3 regions of the Zhihengliuella alba genome follow, and region 1 is predicted to be linked to each of the others. Evidence: riboswitches for the same ligand, from Rfam matches in the RefSeq annotation. Region 1 holds a riboswitch; each other region holds the start of a gene.
The links. Region 1 has a riboswitch for S-adenosylmethionine ahead of sfnG (dimethylsulfone monooxygenase SfnG). Riboswitches for the same ligand answer to the same signal wherever they lie in the genome.

Region 1 (9,464 bases):
ACCACCGGGTTCACGAAGTACACCCGGTACCGCGTGGAGGACAGGAGGTAGGTCGCCACGAAGTAGCTGGCGCGCGAGGGCTTGTTGGACGCGCCCACGATCGCGATCGACGTCGTCTCCCCGAGGATCCGCAGGCGCTCGGCCGCGCTCGGACCCCGCCATGAACGGGCCGGCGCGGCCGCTGCGGTGGTTTCGGCGGTCACTGGGCGGCTCCGATCTGCGCGGTGCTGGATGACTCGGTGTTGGATGACTCGGTGTTGGACGCCTCGCTGCTGGACGACTCGGTGCTGGGTGCGGTCCCGGTGGCCGGGAGGGCGCACGCGGCGCCGTCGTAGGTGGGCTCGGCATACGCCGTGGCGGATCCCGACTTCGCCGGGGCTCGCCGCTGCGAGGCCTCCAGCGCCTGGTCCAGATCCCACAGGATGTCCTCGACGTCCTCGATGCCCACGGAGAGTCGGACGAGGTCCTCCGGCACGCCCCCGGCCAGGAGCTGCGCCGGGGTCAGCTGCTGGTGCGTGGTCGACGCCGGGTGCAGCACCAGGGTGCGCGCGTCGCCGATGTTCGCCAGGTGGGATGCGAGCTGCAGCGTCTCGATGAAGCGCTCGCCCGCCTCCCGGCCGCCCTCGACGCCGAAGCTGAAGACCGAGCCGACGCCGCGCGGGAACAGCTCCCGTGCCCGATCGTGCTGCGGGTGGGACTCCAGCCCCGCGTAGTTCACGTAGGTGACTCGGGGATCCGCCTCCAGCCAGGCGGCCACCCGCTGGGCGTTCGCCACGTGGTTCTCCACCCGCTGGGCCAGGGTCTCCACGCCCTGCAGCAGCTGGAACGCGGACTGGGCCGACAGGGCCGGCCCGAAGTCGCGCAGCTGCTCCGACCGCAGCTTGGTCAGGAAGCCGTACTCGCCGAAGTTTCCCCACCAGGAGACGTTGCCGTAGCTCGGGACCGGGGCCGTCATCGTGGGGAACTTGCCGTTGCCCCAGTCGAACGTGCCGGCCTCGATCACCACGCCGCCGAGCGTGGTGCCGTGCCCGCCGATGAACTTGGTGGCCGAGTGGATGACGATGTCCGCGCCGTGCTCGATCGGGCGCAGCAGGTACGGCGGCGTCAGCGTCGAGTCGACGACCAGTGGAATGCCGTGCCGGCGGGCCACTGCGGCGAGTCCGTCCAGGTCGACGACGTCTCCGGAGGGGTTCGCCACGACCTCGGTGTAGAGCGCCTTGGTGTTCTCCTGGATCGCGGCCTCGAAGTCGGCGGCCTCGGTGGAGTCCACGAACGTGGTGTCGATGCCGAAGCGGCGCAGGCTCACGTCCAGTTGCGTGATGGTGCCGCCGTAGAGCTTCGACGACGCCACGATGTGGTCGCCCGCCTGGGCGAGCGCGGCGAAGGTGACGAATTCGGCGGACATGCCCGACGCCGTGGCGACCGCCCCGATGCCGCCCTCGAGCGAGGCCATCCGCTCCTCGAACGCAGCGACCGTGGGGTTGCCGATGCGGGAGTAGATGTTGCCGTACTTCTGCAGCGCGAACAGATTGGCGGCGTCGTCCGTGTCCTTGAACACGAAGCTCGTGGACTGGTAGATCGGCACGGCCCGGGCGCCGTGCTCGGCGTCGGGGGTGCCGCCGGCGTGGAGAGCGCGGGTCCGGAAGCCGAACTGGTGGTCTGTCATCTAGGCGAGGGCCCCTTCGAGGTCGGTGCTGGGCAGGAGGTCGGTGTTCAGTTCGGTGCCGTTCCGGCGGGCCAGGTCGGCCTCGAGCTCGCGCACGATCGGGAGGACGTCGCGGCCGAATGCCTCGACCTCCTCCTGGAAGTGCAGGTAGCAGGTCAGCATGAGGTTCACGCCGATCTTCTTGAACTCGATGATCCGCTCCGCGATCTGCTCCGGGGTGCCGATCAGCTTGGAGCGGAAGCCGTCGTTGTACTGGACCATGTCCTCGAACGTCGAGTCCTCCCACATGCCCTTGCCGTCCCGGGTGGACTGGCCGGCCTCCTTGACGGCCTCGGCGAAGCCCTCGACGGCCGGACGGTGCGCCTTGGCGATGATCTCACGGAGCGTCTCGGTGGCCTCGGCCTCCGTGTCGCGGGCGATGACGAAGCCGTTGAGGCCGAACTTCGGCGGGTTCGGGGCGCGGCGGCCGGCCGCGGCCGACTTCACGACCCCGGCGATGTTCTCCTGGAAGCCCTCGAGGGAGCGGCCGTTGGAGAAGTACCAGTCCGCGGTCTTGCCGGCGGCGAACTGCGCCGCCGTCGAGTTGCCGCCGAAGAAGACCTCCGGGTGCGCGCGCCCGGGGATGTCGAGGGGCGGCGGGTTGAGCGTGAACTCGTCGATGTCGTAGTAGTCGCCGCTGTAGGAGAAGCCGGTCTCCGTCCAGAGGCCGCGGAGGATGTCGATGAACTCCTGCGTGCGGTCGTACCGGGCATCGTGCTCCAGCCACGGGAGCCCGAACTTGGTGAACTCGTCCTTCAGCCAGCCGGAGACGATGTTGACGGCGGAGCGCCCACCGGAGATGTGGTCCGCCGTGATGATGAACTTCGCGAGCACGCCGGGGTGCCACATGCCCGGGTGGACGGCGGAGATGACCTTGAGTCGCTCGGTGGCGCCGAGGAGCGCCAGGGAGAAGCTCGTGGCCTCGTGCTGCTTGTCCGCCCCGTAGCTCGCGGCGTAGCGGGTCTGCGTCAGGGCGTACTCGAAGCCGGAGCGCTCGGCGATGCGCGCGAGCTTCTTGTTGTAGTCGAAGTCCCAGCTGGTGCGCTGCTCGATGGTGGAGACCACCAGCCCGCCGGAGACGTTGGGCACCCAGTACGCGAACTTCAGCGGCGCTTCGAGGTCGGCGATCGGACTGACGGTGGTGGTCATCGAGGCTCCTGACGTGCTGGCGCGGTGCGCGTGGTGGGGCTCCCGGAACAACGGCGATCCACGGCGGACAGGCCGGTACGCCGGCCTGCGGTGGATCGAAATGCTGACGCATTCTCCATCGTTTCTGGCGGTAGCACCTTTCCGGGGGAGTCCGGATGGTTGCTGCGGCGTCGTTGAGCCAGATCTCTCAGCCGCTCGGGATGGTGTGCACCACCCAGTCTGAGGTGCGTCGGGCGGATCGGCAAGGAATGTGTAGCCGGGTTTCAGCCGAGGGCTCCGTAGGGTGGGGGCATGAGCATCGATTCGAGCCGGGCCGCCGGGCTCTCGGCCGCGGAGTCCCGCCGCGCCGTCGTCAACGCGCACTTCACCCCGGAGGCGGGCGATGCGCTGGATGTCCTGCGGAACGAGCGGCTCCTGCAGCTGGACGGGATCAGCCGCGTGGACAAGGCCCACCGTCTCACCTGCGGGGCCCGCCTGCCGGCGAGGCGCCGTGCCCAGGAGTACGACGACGTCCTTTGGTCCGGTGGCGAGGCGGTCTCCTTCGAGACGTTCACCGACGTCGCCTGCCTGTTCCCGATCGAGGACTGGCCGCTGTTCGAGCGTTCCCGGCAGTGGTTCCGCGACCGGCACGCGGAGGAGTTCGCGGACGATCTGGCCGGACCCCGCCGGGAGGTGCTGCGGATCGCGGCCGAGGCCACGGACGGTGCCACGATCGGCGACCTGGAGGCCGGTGCGGAGCGCGGCGGCAACTGGAGCTGGAGTGCCCGGCAGCGCGCCGCCGAGTTCATGCTGTGGTCCGGCGAACTGGTCTGCACGCACCGCCGCGGCATCAAGCGGGTCTTCGACCTCCCGGAGCGCCGCGTCCCGACGCACCTCCTCGAGGCCAGGCCGTCGTACGACGACGCCTGCGCCGGTCTGATCGCCGCGGCGCTGCGGGCGCTGGGCATCGCCACGATCGCCGACCTGCGGCGGCACTACCGGCTCACCGCCGACGAGGTCCGGGACGGGCTGGAGGCGGCCGGCGCCGTCGTCCTGGACATCGAGGGCTGGGGCGAGCCCGGCTACGCGCTGCCGGATCCGGACCTGTCGGAGGTGCCGGTCACGCAGGCGCGGGGGAGCCGGCTCATCGGCCCCTTCGACAACCTGCTGCGCAACCGGCGGCGGGCGGCGCGGGTCTTCGGCTACGAGTACCTGTTCGAGGCGTACGTCCCGGCGGCGAAACGGGTGTACGGCGCCTACGTCATGTCCGTCCTGGACGGCGACCGGTTCGTGGGCCGGGTGGACGCCCAGCGCGAGGGCCGGGACCTGCGCCTGCACGGCCTCTATCCCGAGCACGGCGTGACCAATCGGAGTTTCCGGGCGGCCGCCCGGCGGGCCGGCACCCATCTGGCCCGGCAGCTCGGAGGCGACCTGGTGTTGCCGTAACGCGCTCCGGCGCCGGTTAGTCTTGGCCCATGGCTAAACGTTTGGTGATGGTACGGCACGGCGAGACGGATTGGAATGCCGCCGGTCGGCTGCAGGGACAGGTCGACATCCCCTTGAACGAGGCCGGGAAGGCGCAGGCGCGGGAGGCCGGCGAGGCGCTGGCACGCCGTGCGGCGGAGGAGGGCTTCGTCTGGGATGCCGTGGCATCGTCCCCGCTGGGCCGGGCCGTCGAGTCGGCCGAACTCATCGCCGAGGCGCTCGGGCTCGAGCTCGGCGACCAGGACGACGACCTGGTCGAGCGGGCCTACGGCGAGCTCGAGGGCCGCGTGGGCGCAGAGATGGACGACGAAGAGCGCCAGCGCCTGATCGTGACGGCGGAACCCGAGGCCCAGGTCGCGACCCGAGGGGCAGCGGCGCTGGCGCGGATCGCCGCGCACCATCCGGGCGGCAACGTCGTGGTGGTCGCCCACGGGACGCTGATCCGGCTCACGGCCAACCGGATCCTCGACCAGAAGACACCCCGCATCCCCAACGGGGTGGCGGTGGAGATCGACGCCGCCCGGCTGGCCGAGTTCGTGGCGAGCACCGGGTCCAATACGCCCGGGACGGCCGAGGAGTCGGAGCACCAACCGACCCCCTGAGGCGGACCCGGGGAGCGAGGGGCCCTCGAGGCATGAAGAAGGCGGCCACCCGGATCGTTGGGGGGAAACACGGGTAGCCGCCCTCGCCGCTATGTTTCAAGCGACATGAAGACACTAGAGGGCGAACCTGAACGCCAGCTAGTAGCACTCCCGAGCCTGTGGACAAGCGGCGGCGGGGTGCCGATCGCGCCGGGATCGCACCCGGCGGACCGCTCAGCTGCGGGAGTGCCGGCGCTGACGGCGGCGCTGCGCTTTGAGGGCGATGATCCGCGCCGCGCCGGCCAGCGCGACGATGATGCCTCCGGCGACGGCCGCGGCCAGAACCGTGAGGCCCACGTTCACGGTGCCCTCCCACGCGAAGTAGCGCAGCGTGGTGGTCTCCTGGTTCTGGGCGATGAAGATGATCAGGAGCACGAGGATGATCAGCGAGAAGATGGTCGTCGCCCAGACCGCGCCCGAGCGCGTCGTCGTCATCCGGTCGCGGTACTCGTCGTCCTTCGAGTCCGTCCCGGGCGTCTCCGCGGACTGCTTCTCGGCGTTCCGGCGGTCCGCGGCGATCTCGGTGGACGTCGGCTCGTCGCGGGGGTCCCGCACGATCCCGGCGACCTCGGCCTGCGAATTGGTCGCCTCGGGCTCCATCTTGTCGGCGGTCTCGCCGCCGAGGTCCCGGGCATCGGAACCCGTGGGCGTGGCGCCGGCGTCGGGCGAGGTGGGATCCTGATTGCGCATCGAATGTCCTCCTGGCAGTGATGAGGCTTCCTGTGATCATGAAACTACACGTCAAAGCCGCGAGCGGCCATGATCCGGGGCGTCCGGGCGGCGCGTCGACAGAGGAATTCCGGTCACCGTCTCACGTTTCGGCCGGGACGGACGTCTACAGATTGTGAGCCAGGTGAAGCACAGCGCGGCCAAGCCGCCCTTCGAGACCATCGTGGAGCGCCACGGCGTGACCGTGCTGCGCGTGTGCCGCGCCGCTCTGGGCCAGCACGACGCCGAGGACGCGTGGTCGGAGACCTTCCTCGCGGCCCTCGGGGCGTACCCGGACCTCCCGGCGGACGCCAATGTGGAGGCCTGGCTGGTGCGCATCGCGCACCGGAAGGCCATCGACGTCTACCGTGCCGCGGGACGCAGGGCGCTGCCGTCCGGTGACGGAGCCGACCTCGACGAGGTCCGCAACGGGCAGGGCAGCCAGCATCTCGGGGTCCGGGACGGGATCGGCTCGGTGCCCGGGCTGCTCGAGGACCGGGGAGACCTCTGGCAGGCCATCGTCACCCTGCCGGAGCGGCAACGGCTCGCCGTGGCCTATCACCACCTGGCCGGACTGCCCTACGCCGAGATCGCCGCCGAGATCGGCGGGACGCCGGAGGCGGTACGCCGGGCGGCGGCCGACGGAATGAAGAAACTCAGGAAGGCGATGCTGTGAACCAGACACTCGATCACGAACCGGGGCGGACCGACGGGCCGCTGAGCCGGATCGAGCAGGAGCTGCTGACCCGGCTCCGCGGCCGTCTCGAGCACGAGGCCGGGGCGGCGGATCTCATCGACGTCGCCTACCGCACGGTCGACTCCCCGGTCGGACGGTTGCTCGTGGCCACCACGGAGCGCGGACTGGTTCGCGTCGCCTTCGAGTCGGAGGGGCACGACGCCGTCCTCGAGGCGCTCAGCGACCGGATCAGCCCGCGGATCCTCCGCAGCGGCGCCGGCACCGCTCACACGCCGGGGACGCTCCGCCGCCGGCTGGACGAGACGGCCCGCGAGCTGGACGCCTACTTCGCGGGCCGGTTGCAGGAGTTCGATGTACCGCTGGACTTCTCTCTCTCGAGCGGTTTCCGGCAGACGGTCCAACGGGAGCTGACCGGGATCGCATACGGACGGACGATGTCCTACCGGGAGATGGCGGAGCTGGTGGGCAATCCCCGGGCCGTCCGCGCGGTCGGGACCGCTTGCGCGACCAACCCGCTCCCCGTCGTCGTCCCCTGCCATCGCGTTCTGCGCACGGACGGTTCGCTCGGCGGATACCTCGGCGGGCTCGCCGCCAAGGCTGCCCTCCTGGACCTCGAGCGGGGGACCGCGCCGCTGCCCGTCCCGGGGTCGGCCGGGGACGCCTGATGGACGCCCTGTTCGACGCCGACTTCGGTGCCCGGGAACCGCGCCGCGTCGCCCCCGGTGCCTATCACCTCCCGGGGTGGCTGGCGCCGGAGCAGCAGCGCTGGATCGTCGAGCGCTACTGGGACTGGTCGCAGGGCCCGGTGCCCCCGCGTGGTGCCAAGGTGGCCGGCCACGAGATGTCCGTCAAGACCGTCTGCCTCGGCTGGCACTGGCAGCCGTACCGCTACTCGCGGGAGGCCTCGGACGTGAACGGCGCGCGGGTCCTCCCGTTCCCCGACTGGCTGGCCCGGGCGGGGAGGCTCGCGCTCGCCGAGACCGACTTCGCGGCGGATGCCTACACGCCCGATGCCGCGCTGGTGAACTTCTACGATGACTCGGCCCGGATGGGCATGCACCAGGACAAGGACGAGGACTCCGCCGCACCGGTGGTCTCGTTCTCGATCGGGGATGCCTGCACGTTCCGGTTCGGCAACACCGAGCACCGCAACCGGCCCTACGAGGACGTCCTGCTCGCCTCCGGGGACGTCTTCGTCTTCGGCGGGCCGGCCCGGCTCGCGTACCACGGCGTGCCCCGGATCCACGCCGGAACCGCCCCGGCCGGATGCGGCCTCGGGGCAGGACGGATCAACATCACGCTGCGGGAGACCGGGCTCGGCGCATGAGGCGGCGGGGGTGCGAGGGGGCGGAGACGTGAGGGTCGAGGCGAACGGGCTGTTCGACGCGGGGACGTCCGCGCGGGTGCTCGCCGCGCACGACGTCCCGGGCGTCTCCTCGACGGACGTCGCGGGCCGCCTGCACCGGCGCTGGGTCCGGGCTGCGGGACGTGACGTCCAGGTGGAGCTCACCCTGGTCGAGGACGCCGGGATCGACGTCCTCGTCCAGCGGACAGGGGGCTCCCTCGGCCGGGCCGCGCCGGAGGAGGGGCTGCCTCCCACCTCGGCCGACGCGGGATCCGGTGGCGAGACGCAGCGGGACCTGGAGCGGCTGGTGGCGCGGTGGTTCGGGCTGGAGGACGACCTGGGACCGGCGCGGACCGCCCTGGCCGCCGACCCCGTGCTCGCGCCGCTGCTGGCGGAGCGGCCCGGGCTGCGTGTGACCGGGTGCGTCGACGAGTTCGAGGCGGTCGTCACAGCGGTGCTGGGACAGCAGGTCTCGCTGGCCGCCTGCCGGACGTTCGCCGGGCGGTTCGTCGCCGCGGCTCGCCCCGACCCGGCGTCGGGGGCGCCGGGGGACTCCCCGGGGGCGGGGCGCGGTCGGGACTCCGGGGAAGGGCTGGGACTGGTGCCGTTCCCCGGGCCCGAACGGTACGCCGGCCTCGAGGCGGCGGAGCTTCAGCAGGCGGTCGGCATCACCGGCGCCCGCGCCAGAACCCTGGCCGGAGTCGTCGCGGCGTGGTCGGAGGGCTTCCGCCTCGATGCGCTCCCACCCGGGGAAGCCCGGGCCGCGCTGCTGGCGCTGCCGGGCATTGGACCGTGGACGGCCGAGTACCTGGCCGTCCGGCTCCTCGGCGATGCCGACACTTTCATCTCCGGGGACTTGGTGGCCCGTAGAGCCCTCGCGGGCGCGCTGGGTGCGGGTCCACTGACGCCGCGGCAGGCCGCCGCCCACGCCGCCCGCTGGAGTCCCTGGCGTACCTATGCGTTGCTCCACCTCTGGGCCTCGGAGGCCTACGCGGTCCCGGAGGAGTCCACGCGCTGAAGCCCGGACAGGCCGTCCTGCGGTAGCGTGGGTGGCGCTTCTACGAAGGGGAGACATGTCGACCGACGCCTACCGGTACGCCTCGAGCGCGGCCTACGCAGTCGCCATGGCGGCCATCGCGCTGACGCCGACCCTCGGGAAGATCGCCGTCTTCGTCGTCGCTGCGCTCGCCGTGGCCGTCATCGTGGTGCCGCCGTCGACCGACCGGGGAATCCGGCAGCGGTTCGCTGGACCCGGGCTCCGCGCCGGCGACGGACTGCTGCTGCCGTTCGCCGTCGCGATCGCGGCGTCGTTCATCGCGGGCAGCGACCCGGGCCTCTGGAACATTCTCCTGGGCGCCCTCACGCTCGTCATCGCGTACCTCATGGGGCTCAGCTTCTGGCGGCAAGCGCTCGAGCGTGCGGAGCGGGCAAGGGCCGAGGAGCGCAGCGACGCGGATTGAACGGGCTTGGCTTCCGCCGTCGCTGGACGCCCCAGCCAGAGCAGGCCGCTCCTGCCCGCGGACCGGTTCAGCGTCTCGCGAGGAGGCTCTCCCCGACGTCGGCGCGACGGTAGAAGACCTCGCGCCCGGTGCGGAGGGACTCGGCCAGGCCGCCCTCCGACATGACCTTGAGGTGGGTGTTGACCGTCGCCGGCGCCAGATCCAGCGCGCAGGCCAGCTGCGTCGTCGTCATCGGGACGTCGAGCTGGGCGAGGATCTGCGCCCGCGTCCGCCCGAGGAGCTTGGCCAACGGTGC
Region 2 (9,464 bases), on a different contig from region 1:
ATCGAGAACGTCATCGCCGCCTCCTCCTTCCGCTCCAGCTTCGCCGAGGACTTCGGCACGGCGATGGTGGACGGACCGCTGGCCGGCCTCCACTCCCGCGCGGTCGTCGTCATCGACGCCGACGGCACGGTGGCCTACAGCCAGCGCGTTACCGAGATCACCGAGGAGCCGGACTACGACGCCGCCGTCGCCGCCCTCTCCTAGGACCGCTCAGCCGGAGCCTGCGGGCTCCTCCCGGGCCCGCCCGGACCTGTAGAACGAGGACCCCCGTCGGGGATCGAGTGCGATCCCCGACGGGGGTCCTCTGCGTCCGGGTGGCCGGGCGTGGGCCCGGACGTCAGACGGGCGCGGGTCCAGGCGTCAGAGGGTGGCGGGCCCGGGCGTCAGCGGGTGATGGGCGCAGGCGTCAGCGGGCCGCGAGTGCTGCGGCCTCGATCCGCGGAAGCGTCTTGCGGTAGAGCTTCGCCCAGTTCGGCCGATCGGACCGCAGACTGGCGTTGTACACGGCCTCCAGCGCCATCGCCCCGTCCCAGACGGCGGCCCGGCGGGCCTCGTCGCGGTCGGCGGCGATCAGCGGGACCAGGTCCTTGCTGTGCCACATGCCCAGGTACGCCGCGTTGAGCGCGGGGTCCCACTCCGCGGCGAGGTCCCAGTCGAGGATCCCGAGCAGACGGTCCCCGTCCCAGTGCATGTTGTGCCCGGCCAGATCGCCGTGCACCAGCCCGCCCGGCACGTCGGCGAACGCCTCGATCCGCTCGAGCACGGTCTCCGCGGACGGCGCGGCGGCGTCCGGGAGTGCCGCCACGGCCGCCTCCCGCTTGCGGGCCGTCCAGGGGCCGCGGTAGGCGAACGGACGCGCGAGCAGGTCCCGGAGCGGCCCGACCTCGATCGCGGCCAGGCACTCGACCACCCCGCGCAGGACGCCCGGGTCGCCGCGGTGCGGCTCGTGCGCCCGCCCGGGCACGTACTCCTGTACGACGGCGGCCCATGCCGGGACGCTCGCACGTTCGGCGACCTCCGGGTCGGCGTCGGCGGCCTGCCACACGGGCGAGAGGGCGCGCGGGACCCGGTAGGGCAGCAGCGGCGCCAGCGCGTCGACCAGAGCGGTGCGGCGCGGCAGCTCCGCGGCGGCCTCCGCCGTCCGGGCCATCCGCAGCACCGCCTCCCCGGCGGCCACGAGGACCAGGTGGAACTGCCCGCCCTCCTCGACGACGCCGTCCTGCCAGGCCGGCCCCGGGTGGAGCCTCTCGGCGAGCTGGATCTCGGCCGGGGTCGGTGCACGCATACCATCGATCCTATGAGCTCCCGGTCCACGCCGTCTCGGCCCACCCCGTCACGCCCGGAATCATCCCGCCGGCAGCGGCCCATGCCGGCGTCCTCGCCGGCCGCAGCGTCGGATGCTGCACCGGGCGCCGCGCCGGAGGCCGCGACGCGCACGCGGCTGCGCTGGGAGCTCATCCTCGTCCTGGGCCTCTCGCTGGGCCGGTCGGCGGTCTACTCGGTGGTCGAGCTGCTGGACAAGCTGACCCGCGGCCCGCTGGGGGAGCAGACCACCAGCATGAACGTCCCGCTGGACGACCGGCCCGTCTTCGACCTCGTCTACCAGCTCCTGGACATCCTCTTCTCGCTCGTGCCGGTGGCGCTGGCCCTGTACTTCCTGGCCGTGCCGCTGCGCGGCGCCCTGCGGACCCTGGGGCTCGACGCCCGCCGTCCCGGCCGGGACGCCGCGCTCGGCGTCGGGCTCCTGGTCGCCATCGGCGTCGGGACGCTGGGCGTCTACGCGGCGGGCCGGGCCCTGGGGCTGACGACGGCGATCGTCCCGGCCGCCCTCGACGACCACTGGTGGACCATCCCCGTCCTGGTCCTCTCCGCGATCCGGCACGGGATCCTGGAGGAGGTCATCGTCGTCGGATTCCTCTTCCACCACCTGCGCCGTCTGGGCTGGGGCCGTGGCCCGGCGGGGAGGTGGACGGTGATCGCGACCAGTGCGCTGCTCCGCGGTAGCTACCACCTCTACCAGGGGGTGGGGCCGTTCGTCGGGAACGTAGCCATGGGGATCGTCTTCGGCTGGATCTACGCCCGCTACGGCCGCGTCATGCCGCTCGTGATCGCGCACGCCTTCCTCGACATCGCCGGGTTCGTCGGGTACGCGCTGTTCGGCTCCGCCACCGGGTTCGGGGCGTGAGTCCGGACGCCGATCACCCGGACGCCGATCACCCGGGCGCCTGGATCACTGCTGCGCCTGGTTCACTGCTGCGCCTGGATCACTGCTCCTGGATCTCCACCCAGACGTTGTCGCTGACGCGGCTCAGCCCGTCCTCGGCCGGCGGGGTGTAGCCGTCCGCGACCAGGTGGGCGACGCGCGGAGGCGTCGTCACGGCCTGCACGAGGGCGAACGTCTCGGGCTCGAGCGGGGCGCAACCGCCCGAGAACTCGTAGGTCCGCTCGGGGGAGAAGATCGCGACGCAGACCTCGTCGGCCTGGTTCGAGCGGCCGAGGTAGTACTCGATGCCGTCCTGGTCCGCTCCCGCGAAGCGGATCGAGGCGGGCTCCATGAAGCCGGCCTCGAGGATCTGGTCCGGGATCTCCTGGGTCGAGGCGGGGGTGTCCAGCAGGGCCAGTGCGGGCTCCGCCGGGGGCGCGCACGCGCCCACTCCGCAGAGCACCGCGGCCGCCAGGAGCGGCCCGAGCAGTCGGCTCCCGACGGACCGGGCGGAGCGCCGGGGAGCCCGCCGCCCGCCGCGCCCGGACGGCGAGACGGCCGCCGCAGCGACGGCATCGACCGCCGTCGTGCCGAGCCCTCTGCGAGTCGATTCGGTGGTCCCCATGCGCCTACGCCCCCCTGCGTCTGCCGCCGCCTTCTTCTGCGGCGAATCTAGTCCTGCCGGCCGCTCCGCGCCAGAGCCGGACCGGTCGCCGTGCGAGCCCGCCGGGGATGAGCCCCGGCGCGGGCTCTAGAGCGTGACCAGGCCGTGCGGCGTCATGAAGGACACGGACAGGATGCCCGGGGCGCCGTTCGGCGCCTGCCAGTCGACCGTGACGTCGCCCAGCGGCGACTGCTCCGGGCGGCCGAGCCAGTCCCGCACGCGGTCCCGCGACCCGGCGATGCAGATCTGCGCGATCTGCCCCTCTGGGCGCTCCACGGCCTGCGAGGGATGCAGCTTCTCGGTGCCCTCGTCCCACTGGATCATGTAGGGCACCTGGGGATCGGCGATCAGGCCCTTGATGCCGATCTGCTGCCAGGTCAGCTCCTGGCCGTCCGGGAACTTCCGGTTCCCCGGTACCCGACTGCGGCCGAGGCGCTCCTCGAACGGGACCAGGTCGTCCACCGCGACGACCCAGCCCATCCAGCCGCCGCCCATCTCCGAGCGGGCCCGGACGGCCTGGCCGAACGGTGCCTTGTCGCTCGCCGGATGGGCCAGGACCTCGACGACCTCGAGGTACTGGTTGTTGCGCAGCGGGAAGATGACGTTCCTGGTTCCGAAGCGAGGATGGACTCCTCCCTTGACGGATTCGATGCCGAGTTCTCGAGCGATCCGGTCGGCCGTGGCGGTCAGGCCGTCAGGGCCGCAAGCATAGGAAACATGGTCCAACCTCATCATGTCCTCATGATGGCACTATGTGATGGACGTCTCGAAATTAGGCTGCCCTTACTTGCCGCCGGACGCCGCGGCAGGAGGCTGTCCCGAGGCCGCGCCGGGCTGTGTGTCGGGCTGTTGAGACCGGGCTTGCACGGCGGCTCCTCTTCGTCGAAACTTGGGGACCAAGGTCATGAGTGCCAGCGTGAAACCCCGGTTTGCTGGCCGGCAACCCTCACACTCGCGGTGGGGTGCCCCGGGTGAAGACCCGGCTCCGCTCGAAAACGATGCGGGGCAAGCGCGGGAAAGCCTTCCCATCTGCTGTACCCGCCGGACCGTTACCGTCCGGCGGCCTTCGCCCCCTCGGCGTCGGCACGGCACAGCGGGAGTGCGGGCGGACCCCGGAACACAGAGGGGAACAACATGTCAGAGCAGAACACCACGCCGTCCACCCAGTCCGCAGCATGGGCCTTCGAGACCCGCCAGATCCACGCGGGCCAGACGCCGGATCCGACGACGGGCGCCCGGGCCCTGCCGATCTACCAGACGACGTCGTTCGTCTTCCCGAGCGCGGAGAGCGCCGCCGCGCGGTTCGCGCTCGCCGAGCTGGAGCCGATCTACACGCGCATCGGCAACCCGACGCAGGACGCCGTGGAGCAGCGGATCGCCGACCTCGAGGGCGGCGTCGGCGCGCTGCTGCTCGCCTCGGGCCAGGCCGCCACGACCTACGCCCTGCTCAACGTCGCCGAGGCCGGTGACCACATCGTCGCCAGCCCCACGCTCTATGGCGGCACGCAGAACCTGCTCAAGCACACGCTGAAGAAGTTCGGACTCGAGGTCACCTTCGTGGCCGACCCGGACGACCTGGACGCCTGGCGCGCCGCGGTCCGCCCGAACACCAAGGCGTTCTTCGGCGAAGTGGTGTCCAACCCGCGCCAGGACGTCCTCAACATCGAGGAGATCTCGGCGATCGCCCACGAGGTCGGCGTCCCGCTGATCGTCGACAACACCCTGGCCACCCCCTACCTGATCCGCCCGCTCGAGTGGGGCGCCGACGTCGTCGTGCACTCGGCCACCAAGTACCTGGGCGGGCACGGCACGGCGATCGCCGGCGTGATCGTGGACGGCGGCACGTTCGACTACGCCGCCGACCCGGAGCGGTTCCCCGGCTTCAACACCCCGGACGAGTCCTACAACGGCCTGGTGTTCGCCCGCGACCTCGGCGTCGGCGGTGCACTCGGGGCCAACCTGGCCTACATCCTCAAGGCCCGCGTGCAGCTGCTGCGCGACCTCGGGTCCGCGGTCGCACCGCTGAACGCCTTCCTGATCGCGCAGGGCCTGGAGACCCTGAGCCTGCGCGTGGAGCGGCACGTGGCCAACGCGCAGCGCGTCGCGGAGTGGCTCGAGGGGCGCGACGACGTCCTCTCGGTCGCGTACGCGGGCCTGCCGTCCAGCCCCTGGTACGAGCGCGGCCGCAAGTACGGCCCGCGCGGCACGGGCGCGGTCATCGCGTTCGAGCTGGCCGGCGGCGCGGAGGCCGGGCAGGCCTTCGTCGACGGGCTCTCCCTGCACTCGCACGTCGCCAACATCGGCGACGTCCGCTCCCTCGTCATCCACCCGGCGTCGACCACGCACGCGCAGCTCAGCGAGGAGGAGCAGCGCGCCGCCGGCGTCTCGCCCGGCCTGGTCCGGATCGCGGTCGGCATCGAGCACGTCGAGGACATCCTCGCCGACCTCGAGGCCGGGTTCCGCGCCGCCGGTGCGGCGTCCTCGAACACGACGACGGCGGCGGCCGGCGCCGAGGCACCGGTGAAGTGACCAGCGGCATCGAGACGATCACCGAGCCCCGGGGGCGCCGGACCGGCGCCCCCGGGGCGGTTCCCGGCGCGGTCACGGCCCCCGGGCAGGGAGCGGAGGCGCCGACATCGACCGTCGGGACGCGTCCGGACGGTCGGTCGCAGCCGGGCCCGGCGACAGGGTCCGAGGGCGTCCTGCAGACGCTGCGCACCGGCGCCTTCGAGTTCGAGACCGGCGGCGCGCTGCCATCCGTCGACATCGCCTACGAGACGTGGGGCACCCTCGATGCGGACGCCTCCAACGCCGTGCTCGTCCTGCACGCCCTCACCGGGGACACGCACGTGTCCCGGGGAGCCACCGAGCTTCCCGGCTGGTGGGACGACTTCGTGGGCCCGGGCCGGACCGTCGACACGGACCGCTACTTCGTCGTCGCCCCGGCCGTGCTGGGCGGCTGCGCCGGTACCACCGGGCCGTCGAGCCCGGACCCGGACGGGCGGCCGTGGGGCTCGCGCTTCCCGTTCACGACCCTGCGGGACACCGTGCGGCTCGAGGCACGCCTCGCGGATGCCCTGGGGATCGACGCCTGGCGCGCGGTCCTCGGCGGGTCCATGGGCGGCGCCCGGGCCCTCGAGTGGGCGGCCACGTTCCCGGACCGCGTCCGCGGGTGCGCGGTGCTGGCCGCCACGGCGGCGTCGTCGGCCGAGCAGATCGCGTTCGCCCAGATCCAGACGCGCGCCATCCGCCTGGATCCCGGGTTCCACGGCGGCGACTACTACAGCGCGCCCGGCACCCTGGGGGAGGGGCCGGTGGAGGGGCTGGGCATCGCCCGGCGCCTGGCCCACATCACCTACCGCTCGGACACGGAGTTCGCCGCCCGCTTCGACCGCCTGCCCCAGGGCGACGAGGACCCGCTCGGCGCCGTGACGGGCCGGCGGGGCCGGTTCCAGGTCGAGAGCTACCTGGACCACCAGGCCCGGAAGCTGACCGGTCGGTTCGACGCCAACGCGTACCTGAACATCACCGAGGCGCTGATGAGCCACGACGTCGGGCGGGGCCGGGGCGGCGTCGAGGCGGCGCTGGCCGGTCTGGGGCACATCCGCTTCCTCGTGGCCGCTGTGGCCAGCGACCGGCTCTACTGGCCGTCCCAGTCGGAGGAGCTGGCCCGCCTGCTCCCCGGGTGCGGCCCGGTGCAGTACATCGACTCGCCGATCGGGCACGACGCCTTCCTGACGGACGCGCCGCAGCTCTCCGAGGCGCTGCGGGCCACGGTCCTCGCCTGAGTCCGGGGACCCGCCCGATGCGACGACCTGATTGAATGGCGCCATGACGACCTCCACCTGGAACCCGACCGTCGTATGGAACCGGCCGGACGAGCAGCGCGCGGACACGCCGCTGCTCGTCCTGTTCCACGGCTATCTCTCGCACGAGCGCGACCTGATCGGCCTGGCCCCGATGCTCCCCGAGGAGTTCACGCTCGCCTCGGTCCGCGCGCCGCACGCCCTGGGACCCGGCTTCACCTGGTTCCCGCTCCTCAACGAGCCCGACTACTCGTTCGACCGCGTCGCGCGCGCCGTCGACGACGTCATCGGCTGGCTCGAGGGCGTGCGGGCGCGGCACAGCTCCGTGACGCTGCTGGGGTTCTCCATGGGCATGGCCGTGGCCACGTCGGTGCTGCGCCGCCGCCCGGACCTGGCCGATGCCGTCGTGGGACTGTCCGGATTCGCGATCCCCGCCGAGGGCGACTACTTCGACGACGCCGCCCTGCGGGAGCAGCGGCCGCCGCTGTTCTGGGGGCGCGGCGACATCGACCAGATCATCGCCGAGCCGCTGGTCGAGTACACGACGGGCTGGGCGCAGGAGCACACCGCGGCCACCAAGATGCTCTACACGGGCCTGGCGCACAGCATCAACCCTCCGGAGATGGGCCACGTCTCCGAGTTCCTGCGGCACCAGGTCCTCGCGGCGGACGCGCGCCGCTGAGGACCGCGCGGCGGACGCGCCTCCCGGCCGCGGGCCCTACTCGGCGGCGTCGGTCTCGGCGGCCACGACGATCCGCTCGCCGGCGACCTCCACCGTGTCCCCGTTGCGGACCTGGCGGCCCCGGCGGGTCTCGACCTCCCCGTTGACCAGGACGTGCCCGTCCTCGATCACGCTCTTGGCCTCCACCCCGTCCTCGACGAGGCTGGCGAGCTTGAGCAGCTGGCCCAGGCGGATGGATTCGTCGCGGAGGGAGATCACTGCGGGCTCGTTGTCGGTCATGGCTATACAGTGTAGGCGTGCCGAACGAACTGAGACCGACCGTCCCGTCCGCCCAGCACACCCGGACCACTCGGCACCCCGGATCCGCTGCCGCACCGGCCCGGCGCCCCGCCGCCGGCCCGGTTGGATGTGCCGCCGGGCCGCACGGCCGGGACAGCGCCGCATGACGGCCCCGCGGAACGAGCGCGCCCTGCCGCTGCCCGTCGGCGTCACCGCCGCGCTCGTCGCCGGCGCGGCGATGCCGCTCCAGGGCCGGGTCAACGGCGCCCTGGCCGCCGAGACCGGCAGCGGGCTGGCCGCCGCCGTCGTCTCCTTCGGCACCGGACTGATCCTGCTCACCGCCGTCGTCGTCCTCACCCCGGTGGGTCGGCGGGGCCTCCGGGAGATGCCCGGGCACGTGCGCGACGGGCACTTCCCCTGGTGGTACATGCTCGCCGGCATCGGCGGCGCCTATTTCGTGCTCGGCCAGGGCCTGGCCGTCACACTCCTGGGCGTGGCCCTCTTCACGGTAGCCAACGTCGCCGGCCAGATCCTCTCCGGGATCGTCGCCGACCGGATCGGCTTCGGACCCGGCGGGCCGCGCCCGGTGAGCACCGAGCGTTTCGTCGGCGGGATGCTCGCACTCGCCGGCGTCGTCTGGGCGGTCTGGCCCACGCTGAGTGCCACGGGCGTCTCCTGGGCGACGATCGGGCCGATGCTGCTGCCGCTGACGGCCGGCGTGCTCACGGGCTTCCAGCAGGCCATGAACGGCACGCAGACCCGCTTCTACGGCAATCCGCTGCCCGCGACCTTCTTCAACTTCGCGGTCGGCTCCGCGGCATTGGTCACGGCGTTCCTCGTCGCGCTGCCCTTCACGGGGGCGCCGGCGCCACTCCCGGGCATGTGGTGGATGTACACGGGCGGGCTGCTCGGCATCGTGTTCATCGCCGCGGGCGCCGTCCTGGTGCGCTGGTTCGGAGTGCTCGTCACCAGTCTGGGCCTGATCGCCGGGCAGCTCGCGGGCTCGCTGGCGATGGACCTCGTCGCGCCCGTCGCGGGGGCCCGGATCGACCTCGCGACCGTGCTCGGCACGGCCCTGGCCTTGGTCGCCGTCGTCATCGCCTCCGCACCGAGGGCGGGACTGCGTTTCCGCTAGGGTGGTCTCTCGTATTGTTCCCATCGCGGACCGCAACCAGCGGCCACGCAGGTAATGGAGTTTAAGAATGGCACCGCAGTCCAAGCTCGATCAGGTCATCTCCCTCGCCAAGCGGCGCGGATTCGTCTTCCAGGCCGGTGAGATCTACGGCGGCTCCCGCTCCGCGTGGGACTACGGGCCCCTCGGCACCGAGCTGAAGGACAACATCAAGCGCGAGTGGTGGCAGCACTTCGTCCGCGGCCGCGAGGACATGGTGGGCCTCGACTCCTCCATCATCCTGCCCAAGGCCGTCTGGGAGGCCTCCGGCCACGTCGCGACGTTCACTGACCCGCTGGTCGAGTGCACGCAGTGCCACAAGCGCCACCGCGAGGACCACCTGATCGAGGCCTTCGTGGAGAAGAAGGGCCGCCAGCCCCAGGACGGCATGAGCGAGATCGCCTGCCCCGACTGCGGCACCAAGGGTCAGTTCACCGAGCCCCAGATGTTCTCCGGGCTGGTCAAGACGTTCCTCGGCCCCGTGGACAGCGAGTCCGGCCTGCACTTCATGCGCCCGGAGACCGCCCAGGGCATCTTCGTGAACTTCAACAACGTGCTCAACGCCGCGCGGAAGAAGCCCCCGTTCGGCATCGGCCAGATCGGCAAGGCGTTCCGCAACGAGATCACGCCGGGCAACTTCATCTTCCGCACCCGCGAGT
Region 3 (9,464 bases), on a different contig from region 1:
CGCCCGCTCCCGCACGATCTCCGCGTAGAAGCCGGCGTTGGCCGCGGTGGGCACGGACTGGATCAGCGTGTGCAGGTAGGCGGGGCCGCCGACGCGGCTGATGTCCCCGCGCTTGGTGAGGAGGTCCGCGACCGTCACGGCGTCGGCCGGCTCGCCGCGGCCGTACAGGTCGATCACGGCCTCGTAGATCAGCTCGTGGGACGGACGGTAGAAGTCCTGCCCGCGGAGGACCTCCACGCAGTCGGCGATGGCGTCCTTGGAGAGCATCATGCCGCCGAGGACGGACTGTTCGGCCACGATGTCCTGAGGGGGCGTGCGGCCGAACTCGGCGCTGCCGCTCTCCTCTACATCCGTTCGTGCCAGAGCCACCGAAGTCCTTTCACCATGCCCGTCGGGGCGCTCGATCGCGCCCGTCACGCGACGTCGGCGGGGCCGTCGACTCCGCCAGGGTACGCCCGTGACCCCGTAAGAGTAGACCCGAGGGGGGACCCCTCCAAGTCACTTATCCACAGGGTTTGTGGACAACCTGTGGGGATCGCCGGTGGACATGTGAACACACTGGGGACACGCCTGTGGATTGTCGGGAAAGATCTGTTCCCAAGCCACTCTGACTAGGCCGTTTACTTATACATGGCTGTGGGGAACTTAAAGTTCCGGCGAGTTCGTGAACGTTGATACAGCACTTGAGGCTCCTAATGGCCCGTGCGCTGCGCCACTTTCGCCGGCGTTATCCACAGCAGAGCCCTGATTCTCCACAGCCGCGCCCACCGGGTGGAGCGCTCCGGCGGGCGCGCTCTTGTGGGGGCGGGGCCCCGTTGGAATACTGGTGCCATGCCGGAGCCCGTGATGCGCCCCACCTCCGTCGATGCCCGGTCCTTCGTGTCCGGCGTCGACCACCCGCGGCGGCGCGCCGACGCCGAGACGCTGCTGGAGCTCTTCGGCTCGGCCACCGGCGAGGAACCGGTCATGTGGGGGCCCTCGATCGTCGGCTTCGGCGCCTATCACTACCGGTACGCCACCGGCCGCGAGGGCGACGCGCCCGCCGTCGGATTCTCGCCCCGCCGGGCTAATCTGGCCCTGTACGTCCTCACCGGCAGCGAGGAGTCGGAGCGCTGGCTCTCCCGCCTCGGCAAGCACCGCCGCGGGGTGTCCTGCCTCTACGTGAACAAGCTCGACGACGTCGACCTGGACGTGCTCCGGCAGCTGGTCCAGGAGGGCTACGAGCATGCGGGCGGCGGGCCGGACGGCCCGGCACCGGACCGCCGACCCGACGGCGGCGCCCGCGCCGACGCACGCGCCTAGGATGGACAGCATGTTCTCGCTCGGGCTCCTCGAAGCACTCATCGTCATCGCCGTCCTCGTCGGGATCGTCGGCGCGCTCTGGTACGTCTTCAGCCGGACGACCACCGGGCAGCTCAGCGAGGAAGAGCAGTACATCCAGCGGCTCAACGCCAAATGGGTCCAGCAGCGCGAGGAGCAGCGCCGGGAGGCCGAGCGCGTGCGCCACGAGACGCAGCAGCGGATGCCCACGGCCCAGCGCACCCCCACGGCTCCCGTGGACGACCCCACCGCCCAGGCCGGCGCGGGCGCCGTGCCCGCCACCCGTCCCGCGGGCCAGGCCGACTACGCCGCCGTGGTGAGCCTGGTGCAGCAGGGCAAGGTCGTCGAGGCGATCAGGAAGGTCCGCCGCGACACCGGCGTGGGGCTGGCGGACGCCAAGCGGCTGGTGGACGACATCCAGCACCGCTGAGGGCGGCCGCCCGCGTCAGGCGTAGGCGGGCGCGCCCAGCGTGGCGAAGTCCGAGTCGTGGAAGACGAGGGGCTGGTGGAGCCCCTCGTGGGCCGCGTGCCGGTGGACGCGGAGGATGACCACCGCGTGATCGCCCGCGTCGACCTCCTGGTCGATGCTGCAGTCCAGCCAGAGCGCCGCCTCGTGCAGGAAGAGGGCACCGGCGTCGCTCGACTCGAAGCGCACGCCGGCGAAACGGTCCCCGTCCCGCGCGGCGATCTGCCGGCACACGTCCCGGTGCGTCGCGCCCAGGACGGAGACACCGATGCGCTGCGCGGCGCGGATCCTCGGCCAGGTGCGCGAGCTCTTCTGCACGGCGAACAGGACCAGCGGCGGGTCCAGGGAGACGCCGACCGTGAAGGAGGAGGCGACGATCCCCTGCGGCTCTCCGTCGACGACGGCGCAGAGGGCCGCCAGGCCGGAGGGATGCCGCGCGAACGCCTGCCGCAGCGCGCCCGCGGAGAGATCGGTCGAGAGGTCGGATTCGGGTGCAGTCATGGCCACCGCCTGTGATCATGCGCCCATCCGGCCGGGAGGGGCCGGGCTGCGACGCGGTACTTGCCCACCGGCGTGTTCCGGAAGGCCGAATCATCACCTGGAGCACCCCACTACCGCAATGGGAGGGTTGCCGTTCAACGAGCCAGGGCTTGACGTTGAATCTCTTGATTCGCTCCCCACGCTACGTGCGGGGAAGGATCTGTGACAACGACGGACGCAACATTCCGCAAGCTGGCGACACACGGGACCGGGGCGCGCCGGGCACGGGGCCGCACAGGCGTACCGCCGACGAGGTCCGCGCGCTAGGGTGGCCGCACCGGAGCCGCCCGGCCCGGTGCGAGCGGGGAACTGGAGGCACCATGGCACGGATCCGGCTGTCGACGGCGCACGGACTCTTCGATCTGGCGGCCGGGCTCTGGCCGCTGGTCCACTACCGCAGCTTCGTGGCCGTCACCGGACCCAAGGCGGACCGCTGGCTCGTCCAGACGGTCGCGGGCTTCTCGGTCGCCGTCGGCTACGCCCTGCTGCGCTCGACGCCGAGCGATGAGGGACGCCGCACGGCCCGCCGCCTCGGCATCGGTTCCGCTCTGGCCTATGGGCTGGTGGACCTCTACTACGGGTCGACCGGGCGCATCCGCCGAATCTACCTGGCGGACGCGGCCGTGGAGGCCGGCTGGCTCCTCGCCTGGCTGGCGGCACGACGCCGTTAAAGCGACGAGGCCCCACCCCCGCGAAGGGATGGGGCCTCGTGGCGCTGAAGCACTCGAGCGGCTGCTGCCGCGCGGACTACTTCTTCTTGGCGGCCGGGACGACCTGCAGCGCGATGGTCGCCGAGACGTCCTCGTGCAGGCGCACGGTGGCCTCGAAGTTGCCGGTGGACTTGATGTGCTCCGGCAGTTCGACCTTGCGCTTGTCGATGGAGCCGAGGCCGGCGGCCTCGACGGCCTTCGCGATGTCGTCGACCTTGACGGTGCCGAACAGGCGACCGGACTCGCCGGTCTTCACCTGGACCTTCACCGGCTTGGAGGCCAGCTTCGCAGCCAGCTCCTTGGCCTCCTCCAGCGACGCGACGGCGCGAGCCTCGCGAGCGGCCTGGATGGACTCGACCTGCTTCTCGCCACCCTTGGACCAGGTGACGGCGAAGCCGCGCGGCAGAAGGTAGTTACGGGCGTAACCGTTCTTCACCTCGACGATGTCGCCTGCGGTGCCGAGACCGGTCACTTCGTGGGTCAGAATGAGCTTTGCCATGTTGTGGGTCCCTTCCCTTAGCCGCGGCCAGCGCCGGAGTAGGGCAGCAGGGCAATCTCGCGGGCGTTCTTGATGGCCTGCGCGATCTTGCGCTGCTCCTGAACGCTCACGCCCGTCACCCGACGAGCGCGGATCTTGCCGCGATCGGAGATGAACTTGCGCAGCAGTGCGACGTCCTTGTAGTCGATGACGGTGATGTCAGCGGCCTTCAAGGGGTTGGACTTTGGTTTGGGCTTACGGATATCAGCCTTAGCCATCGTGGAGCTCCTTTTTTCTATGGAGCCCGCAGAGTCTTCTGCGGGATGGTGAATAGTGAGTGTTTAGAAAGGCGGTTCGTCGCTGCCCGGGCCCCAGCCGCCACCGGCGGCATTGCCGCCCGACGGAGTGGACCACGGGTTGCTGTCGGCGCCGGGCGCTGCCCAGCCGCCGCCATTGCCACCGGCCGGTGCAGCCGTGCCGCCGCCGAAACCGGAGTCGCCGCCGAAGCCGCCACCCTGGTTCCCGCCGAAGCCGCCCTGCTGCTGGTTGCCGCCGCCGAAGCCGCCCTGGTTGCCGCCAGCATTGCGCTGGGTGCGGGTGACCTTGGCCGAGGCGTAGCGCAGGGAGGGGCCGATCTCGTCGACATCCAGCTCCATGACGGTGCGCCGCTCGCCTTCCTTGGTGTCAAAAGAACGCGACTTCAGCCGGCCCTGGGCGATGACGCGCATGCCCTTGGTCAGCGTCTCGGCGACGTTCTCAGCGGCTTCGCGCCAGACCGATCCGCGGAGGAACAGCGTTTCGCCGTCCTTCCACTCGTTGGTCTGCCGGTCGAACGTCCGCGGGGTGGAGGCGATGGTGAAGTTCGCCACCGCGGAACCCGACGGAGTGAAACGCAGTTCCGGGTCGCCGGTGAGGTTACCGACGACCGTGATCACGGTTTCGCCTGCCATGACGTCTCCTGACTATCGGTTCTTCTGATACAGACTCGAGGCGAATTACTTCGCTTCGGCCTTCGGCTCTTCCGGGCGGAAGATCTTGACGCGCAGGATGTTCTCGTTCAGAGACAGCTGGCGGTCGAGCTCCGCGGAGGTCGCCGGGGTTGCCGTGAACTTGACGAAAGCGTAGATCGCTTCCGACTTCTTCTGGATCTCGTAAGCCATGCGGCGACGGCCCCAGATGTCGACGTTGTCGATGGTCCCGCCATCGTTGCGCACGACATTCAGGAACTTCTCGAGAGTCGGCTCGACGGTACGCTCATCGACCTCAGGGTCGATCAGCACCGCAAGTTCGTAATTACGCATGTGAACCCACCTCCTTTGGGCTAAACGGTCACGGTCTCTCCGTAACAGGAGGTTCTTTGCGTTGGTCGGACGCCGCGCCCGATGTGCGGGCGGGCAAAAACAACCTCCACCATCCTACCGGACGCGGCGCCGCCTCCGGGACGGACGGGGTGAGGTGTGGACAACAGGTCCGGGGCACCCCGCCCGCGTCCGGGCCGGTGGGGCGCACGACGGCCGCGGGGACCCCCTCGGACACGACTGTGGCGGACCGCTCGGAAGCGGTCCGCCACAGGGATCGGGGCAAGCCCCGGGTCACGGTCCGGCGGGGCCGGCCCGGTGATCGGCCGGTGCTACTTGACCGGCAGGTCGAGCGTCTCGCCGACGTAGATCACGTCGGGATCGGCCACGACGTCGGTGTTCAGCGCGAAGATCGCGCGCCAATCGGTGATGCCGTGCTCCTCGGCGATGGTCGCCAGCGTCTCGCCGGCGGCGACCTCGTGGTCCTCGCCGGAGTCCTCCGCCTTGACCTCGGCGACGTGCTTGCCGGCGCCGCCGGCGGCCTTCTCGGTGGACGCGGGGCCCTCGGCGCGGTGCTTGGCGCTGGACTGCGCCTCAGCGGCGGCCTGCTCCTCGGCCGCCTCCGCCTCGGCCTGAGCCTGGGCCTCGGCCTCGGCCTCTGCGGCCTGGCTGGACTCCTGCTGGGTCGGCTCGGACTCGGCCTGGGCCTCGACCTGGATGTCGCTGCTGGTGGAGGCCTCGGTGCCGGAGAGCCCCAGCTCGGCGGAGCAGGCGGGCCATGCGCCCCAGCCCTGCGAGGCGAGGACCTTCTCGGCGACGGCGATCTGCTGCGATTTGGAGGCGTCGGCCGGGTTGCCGGTGCCGCCGAAGGCCTGCCACGTGCTCATGCTGAACTGCAGGCCGCCGTAGTAGCCGTTGCCCGTGTTGATGGACCAGTCGCCGCCCGACTCGCAGGCCGCGAGGGAGTCCCAGGTGGACGTGGAGGCTGCGTTGGCCGGCACGGCCGCGACGCCGGCCGCTGCCAGCGCGAGGACCGCTGCGCCGCCGGCGAGGCCGGCACGGGAGAAGTTCTTGGTGTTCTTGTTCTTCTGGATCACAGTTTCTCCAGGGCCATCCCTACGCTCAGACCGTCCCCGGCCATCAGTGCGCGATCGTCCGGCGTCCGAATAGGCTTCAGGGCTCGTCGACCCGTGGACGATCTGGGATACGGGTCGTTCCTGTTTTGGCGCCCGAGAGGCAGTTACCAAAACGTGACTTAATAACGATACGGTCACGACGGTCGGGCGGGTCAAGCCCAGGCGGGGATTCACACGGGGCTTCCAGCTCGCGCATAAGAACTCGCGCACAGGACACAGAAGGACAGGGCCGGCCTCGCGCGCACGCGAGGCCGGCCCTGTTCGCGGGGGCGCTCAGTCGGCGAAGAACCGTGCCGCCACCCGGGCCAGACGCCACGGGTCGGCCACGCCGCACAGCTCGCGCGCCGAGTGCATCGACAGCAGCGGGATGCCGACGTCCACCGTGCGGATCCCGAGCCGCGTGGCCGTGAGCGGGCCGATCGTCGAGCCGCAGGGCATGACGTTGTTGGAGACGAACTCCTGGTACGGCACCCCCGCCTCTCCGCACAGGCGCGCCCACAGGGCCGCACCGACCCCGTCGGTCGCGTAGCGCTGGTTCGCGTTGATCTTCAGCAGGGGCCCGCCGCCGAGCAGCGGCTGATTCGCGGGGTCGTGGCGCTCGGGGTAGTTGGGGTGGATCGAGTGTCCCGCGTCGGCGGAGACGCAGACCGAGTCCGCGTAGGCGCGGTACCGGTCCGCCGCGGTCGCGCCGAGCCCGCCGGAGACCCGCTCGAGGACCTCCTGCAGGAAGGGGCCGGACGCGCCCGAGCGGGAGCCGGAGCCGATCTCCTCGTGGTCGAACGCCGTCAGCATGGCGATCCGCCCGCCGCCGGCCCCGCGGCCCGCGCCGGCGTGCTCGGCCAGGGCGACCAGGGACGCGTGCATCGAGGAGAGGTTGTCCAGCCGGCCGGAGGCGAAGAACGCCTGCTCGTGCCCGAACACCGCGCCGGGCTGGGAGTCGGCCACGACGACGTCGTACCCGCCGATGTCCTCCGGGGCCACGCCCGCCGCGGCGCCGAGCACGCCGAGCAGGTCCTCCTGCGCGGGCGCACCGGTCCCCCAGACCGGGTTCATGTGGCGCTGCTTGTCCAGGGTGAGGCCCTCGTTGACCTGGCGGTCCAGGTGGATGGCGAGCTGCGGGAAGCGCAGCAGCGGATCGGTCCGGGTCAGGACCTCGGTGCCGTCCCGGAGCACCAGCCGACCCGCGAGCAGCAGCTCGCGGTCCAGCCACGAGTTCAGCAGCGGCCCGCCGTAGACCTCGACGCCGGCCTGGAGCCAGCCGTGCGCCCCGGTGGTCGGGCGCGGCTTGAGCTTGAAGGACGGCGAGTCGGTGTGGGAGCCCAGCAGGTGGAAGCCGGTCCGGGGCCCGACGCCGTCCGGGACCACCCAGGCGATCAGGGCGCCGTCGCGCACCACGTAGTAGGCGCCCGGGGCGGACGGCCAGTCCGCGGCCTCGTCCAGGCCGGTGAAGCCGGCGGCGGCCAGCCGCCGGGCCCCCTCCGCCGCGGCGTGGTAGCTGGACGGGGAGGCGGCGACGAACGCCGCGAGGTCCTCGACGTGCTCGAGGGCGGCCGGCTCGACGTCCCGGGCGGCGTTCAGGGCTTGCTGGTCGACCACGGTGTTCCTCTTCCTCAAGCGTTCGTTTCAGGTCCTGCTCTCCGCCGATCCTACCGAGCCGGCGTCAGCCCTGCCGGTACCGGGCGAATCCGACCGCTGCCAGGCCCACCACCACGAGCGCCCAGCCGGCCGCGTGCCAGTCCGAGGCGGAGAGCAGGAACGCGCCGGTCGCGAGCAGCAGGACCGCGACCATGAACCACGGGCTGCGCAGGAATTCGATGTTCACTCCGGCCCCCGTCAGTAGTCCAGGCCCTGGGTGGGGACCACCAGGCCGGTCTCGTACGCGTACACCACGGCCTGCACCCGGTCCCTCAGGTGCAGCTTGGTCAGGATCCGGCGCACGTGCGTCTTCACCGTCGCCTCGGAGACGAAGAACTTTCGGGCGATCTCCGCGTTGGAGAGCCCCTCGGCCATGGCCTCCAGCACCTCGCGCTCGCGCGGGGTCAGGTCCTGCAGCAGCGGGTCCTCGGCGCGGGCCCGGCCGAACTCGGCGAGCAGCCGCTTGGTCTCCTGCGGGGCGACGGCGTCGCTGTTCGCGGCCGCGCGCACCGCCGCCACCAGCTCCGGCGGGGTGACGTCCTTGAGCAGGAACGCCGACGCGCCGGCCTCCAGGCCGCTGTAGGCGTACTCGTCGAGACCGAAGGTGGTGAGGATGATGACGCGCGTGTCCGGGAGCGCGGCGGTGATGCGCCGGGTCGCCTCGATCCCGTCGAGGACGGGCATCCGCACGTCCATGAGCACGACGTCGGGGCGCAGCCGCATCGCCTCCTCCACGGCGGCCGCGCCGTCCGGCGCCTCCCCCACCACGGTCAGGTCGTCCTCGCCGTCGAGGATGAGCGAGAAGCCCATCCGGATCAGGTGCTGGTCATCGGCCAGCAGGATGCTGATCTCACTGCTCATCTTCTGTATTCCCCCCTGGGCATATCTCTCCGGTGACTCTGAGCTCGGCGTCGACGCTCCACCCGCCGGCCGGGTCCGGGCCCGCACGGAACGAGCCGTCGTAGATCGCCACCCGCTCGGCGATGCCGCGCAGTCCCTGGCCGGGCCCCGGCGGGCCGACGTCGCGGCCGGCCTTCGGCGGGGCGGCCCCGCCGGTGTCCGCGCCACCCCGGCCGTCGTCGTGCACGCGGAGGCGGACCGAGTGGCCGCCGGACGGGCGCTCCGCAGTGGTGCAGTCGACGGTCACGCGGGTCACGTCGCGGCCGTGGCGCAGCACGTTGGTGAGCGACTCCTGGATGATGCGGTGCACGGTCAGCCGGAGCCCGGCGTCGTCCGGCAGCTCGCACCCGGACGCGCTGTACTCCAACGGCAGCCCGGCCACGCGGAAGCCTTCGAGCATCTGGTTGAGCGTGGCCTCGGCCGGCTGCGGCTCCAGCGGGGCCGCCCCCTCGCGGAGCACGCCGATCACGCGGCGCGTGTCGCGCAGGGCGCGCCGACCGGTGGTGGAGAGTTCGCCGAGGACCTCCTGGGCGCGGTCGGGGCTGCGGCGGACCACCACAGCCGCGCCGTCGGCGAGGGCGACCATCACCGAGAGGGAGTGCGCCACGACGTCGTGCATCTCCCGGGCGATCCGGTTCCTCTCGTGCACCTGGGCCAGCCGCTGCACCCGGAGCCCCCAGTTGGCCAGCTCGGCCTGGTGGAGCCGGTTGCTGCGCACCGCGGCGCCGATGCCGACGGAGATCAGGTTCGCGGAGACCGTCAGCGCCGAGATCAGGAGGATCGCGTCCGGCAGGCTGCCGATCTGGATGTCCATGTGCGGCTCGTGCTGCTGGTCCATGAGGTGCGGGAGGACCCACAGGGCGGTCATGAGGACCTGGACGGCGCTCATCAGGACGGCCATGGCCATGGAGCGCCACCACGTGTACTGGGTCCCGGCCGCGTAGAGCGCCAGCCAGAGGCCCATGCTGAACACGCCGTGGA

Region 2: it holds a riboswitch for S-adenosylmethionine, as region 1 does, so the genes downstream of both, ABD784_RS06560 (bifunctional o-acetylhomoserine/o-acetylserine sulfhydrylase) here and sfnG (dimethylsulfone monooxygenase SfnG) in region 1, are expected to answer to the same signal.
Region 3: it holds a riboswitch for S-adenosylmethionine, as region 1 does, so the genes downstream of both, ABD784_RS10325 (flavin reductase family protein) here and sfnG (dimethylsulfone monooxygenase SfnG) in region 1, are expected to answer to the same signal.

What each region holds. Positions count from the first base shown of each region.
Region 1 is NZ_BAABCJ010000006.1:71,082-80,545, reverse strand. It holds gene ABD784_RS11910 (CoA-binding protein) at 1-203, opposite strand, end outside; gene ABD784_RS11905 (O-acetylhomoserine aminocarboxypropyltransferase/cysteine synthase family protein) at 200-1,666, opposite strand; gene sfnG (dimethylsulfone monooxygenase SfnG) at 1,667-2,854, opposite strand; SAM riboswitch class I at 2,967-3,061, opposite strand; gene ABD784_RS11895 (DNA glycosylase AlkZ-like family protein) at 3,146-4,279, shown strand; gene ABD784_RS11890 (histidine phosphatase family protein) at 4,309-4,920, shown strand; gene ABD784_RS11885 (lipopolysaccharide assembly protein LapA domain-containing protein) at 5,134-5,649, opposite strand; gene ABD784_RS11880 (RNA polymerase sigma factor) at 5,813-6,343, shown strand; gene ABD784_RS11875 (methylated-DNA--[protein]-cysteine S-methyltransferase) at 6,340-7,029, shown strand; gene ABD784_RS11870 (alpha-ketoglutarate-dependent dioxygenase AlkB family protein) at 7,029-7,691, shown strand; gene ABD784_RS11865 (DNA-3-methyladenine glycosylase 2) at 7,720-8,727, shown strand; gene ABD784_RS11860 (hypothetical protein) at 8,783-9,169, shown strand; gene ABD784_RS11855 (ArsR/SmtB family transcription factor) at 9,237-9,464, opposite strand, start outside.
Region 2 is NZ_BAABCJ010000002.1:163,253-172,716, reverse strand. It holds gene tpx (thiol peroxidase) at 1-204, shown strand, start outside; gene ABD784_RS06580 (aminoglycoside phosphotransferase family protein) at 407-1,285, opposite strand; gene ABD784_RS06575 (CPBP family intramembrane glutamic endopeptidase) at 1,367-2,185, shown strand; gene ABD784_RS06570 (hypothetical protein) at 2,265-2,828, opposite strand; gene ABD784_RS06565 (VOC family protein) at 2,955-3,602, opposite strand; SAM riboswitch class IV at 3,768-3,885, shown strand; gene ABD784_RS06560 (bifunctional o-acetylhomoserine/o-acetylserine sulfhydrylase) at 4,002-5,396, shown strand; gene metX (homoserine O-acetyltransferase MetX) at 5,393-6,655, shown strand; gene ABD784_RS06550 (alpha/beta hydrolase) at 6,699-7,355, shown strand; gene ABD784_RS06545 (RNA-binding S4 domain-containing protein) at 7,392-7,634, opposite strand; gene ABD784_RS06540 (DMT family transporter) at 7,798-8,769, shown strand; gene ABD784_RS06535 (glycine--tRNA ligase) at 8,837-9,464, shown strand, end outside.
Region 3 is NZ_BAABCJ010000005.1:148,933-158,396, reverse strand. It holds gene dnaB (replicative DNA helicase) at 1-369, opposite strand, end outside; gene ABD784_RS10335 (DUF1801 domain-containing protein) at 832-1,302, shown strand; gene ABD784_RS10330 (hypothetical protein) at 1,313-1,750, shown strand; gene ABD784_RS10325 (flavin reductase family protein) at 1,766-2,287, opposite strand; SAM riboswitch class IV at 2,339-2,457, opposite strand; gene ABD784_RS10320 (hypothetical protein) at 2,647-2,997, shown strand; gene rplI (50S ribosomal protein L9) at 3,074-3,535, opposite strand; gene rpsR (30S ribosomal protein S18) at 3,553-3,792, opposite strand; gene ABD784_RS10305 (single-stranded DNA-binding protein) at 3,856-4,464, opposite strand; gene rpsF (30S ribosomal protein S6) at 4,510-4,815, opposite strand; gene ABD784_RS10295 (transglycosylase family protein) at 5,145-5,909, opposite strand; gene ABD784_RS10290 (M18 family aminopeptidase) at 6,222-7,544, opposite strand; gene ABD784_RS10285 (hypothetical protein) at 7,609-7,770, opposite strand; gene ABD784_RS10280 (response regulator transcription factor) at 7,782-8,444, opposite strand; gene ABD784_RS10275 (sensor histidine kinase) at 8,434-9,464, opposite strand, start outside.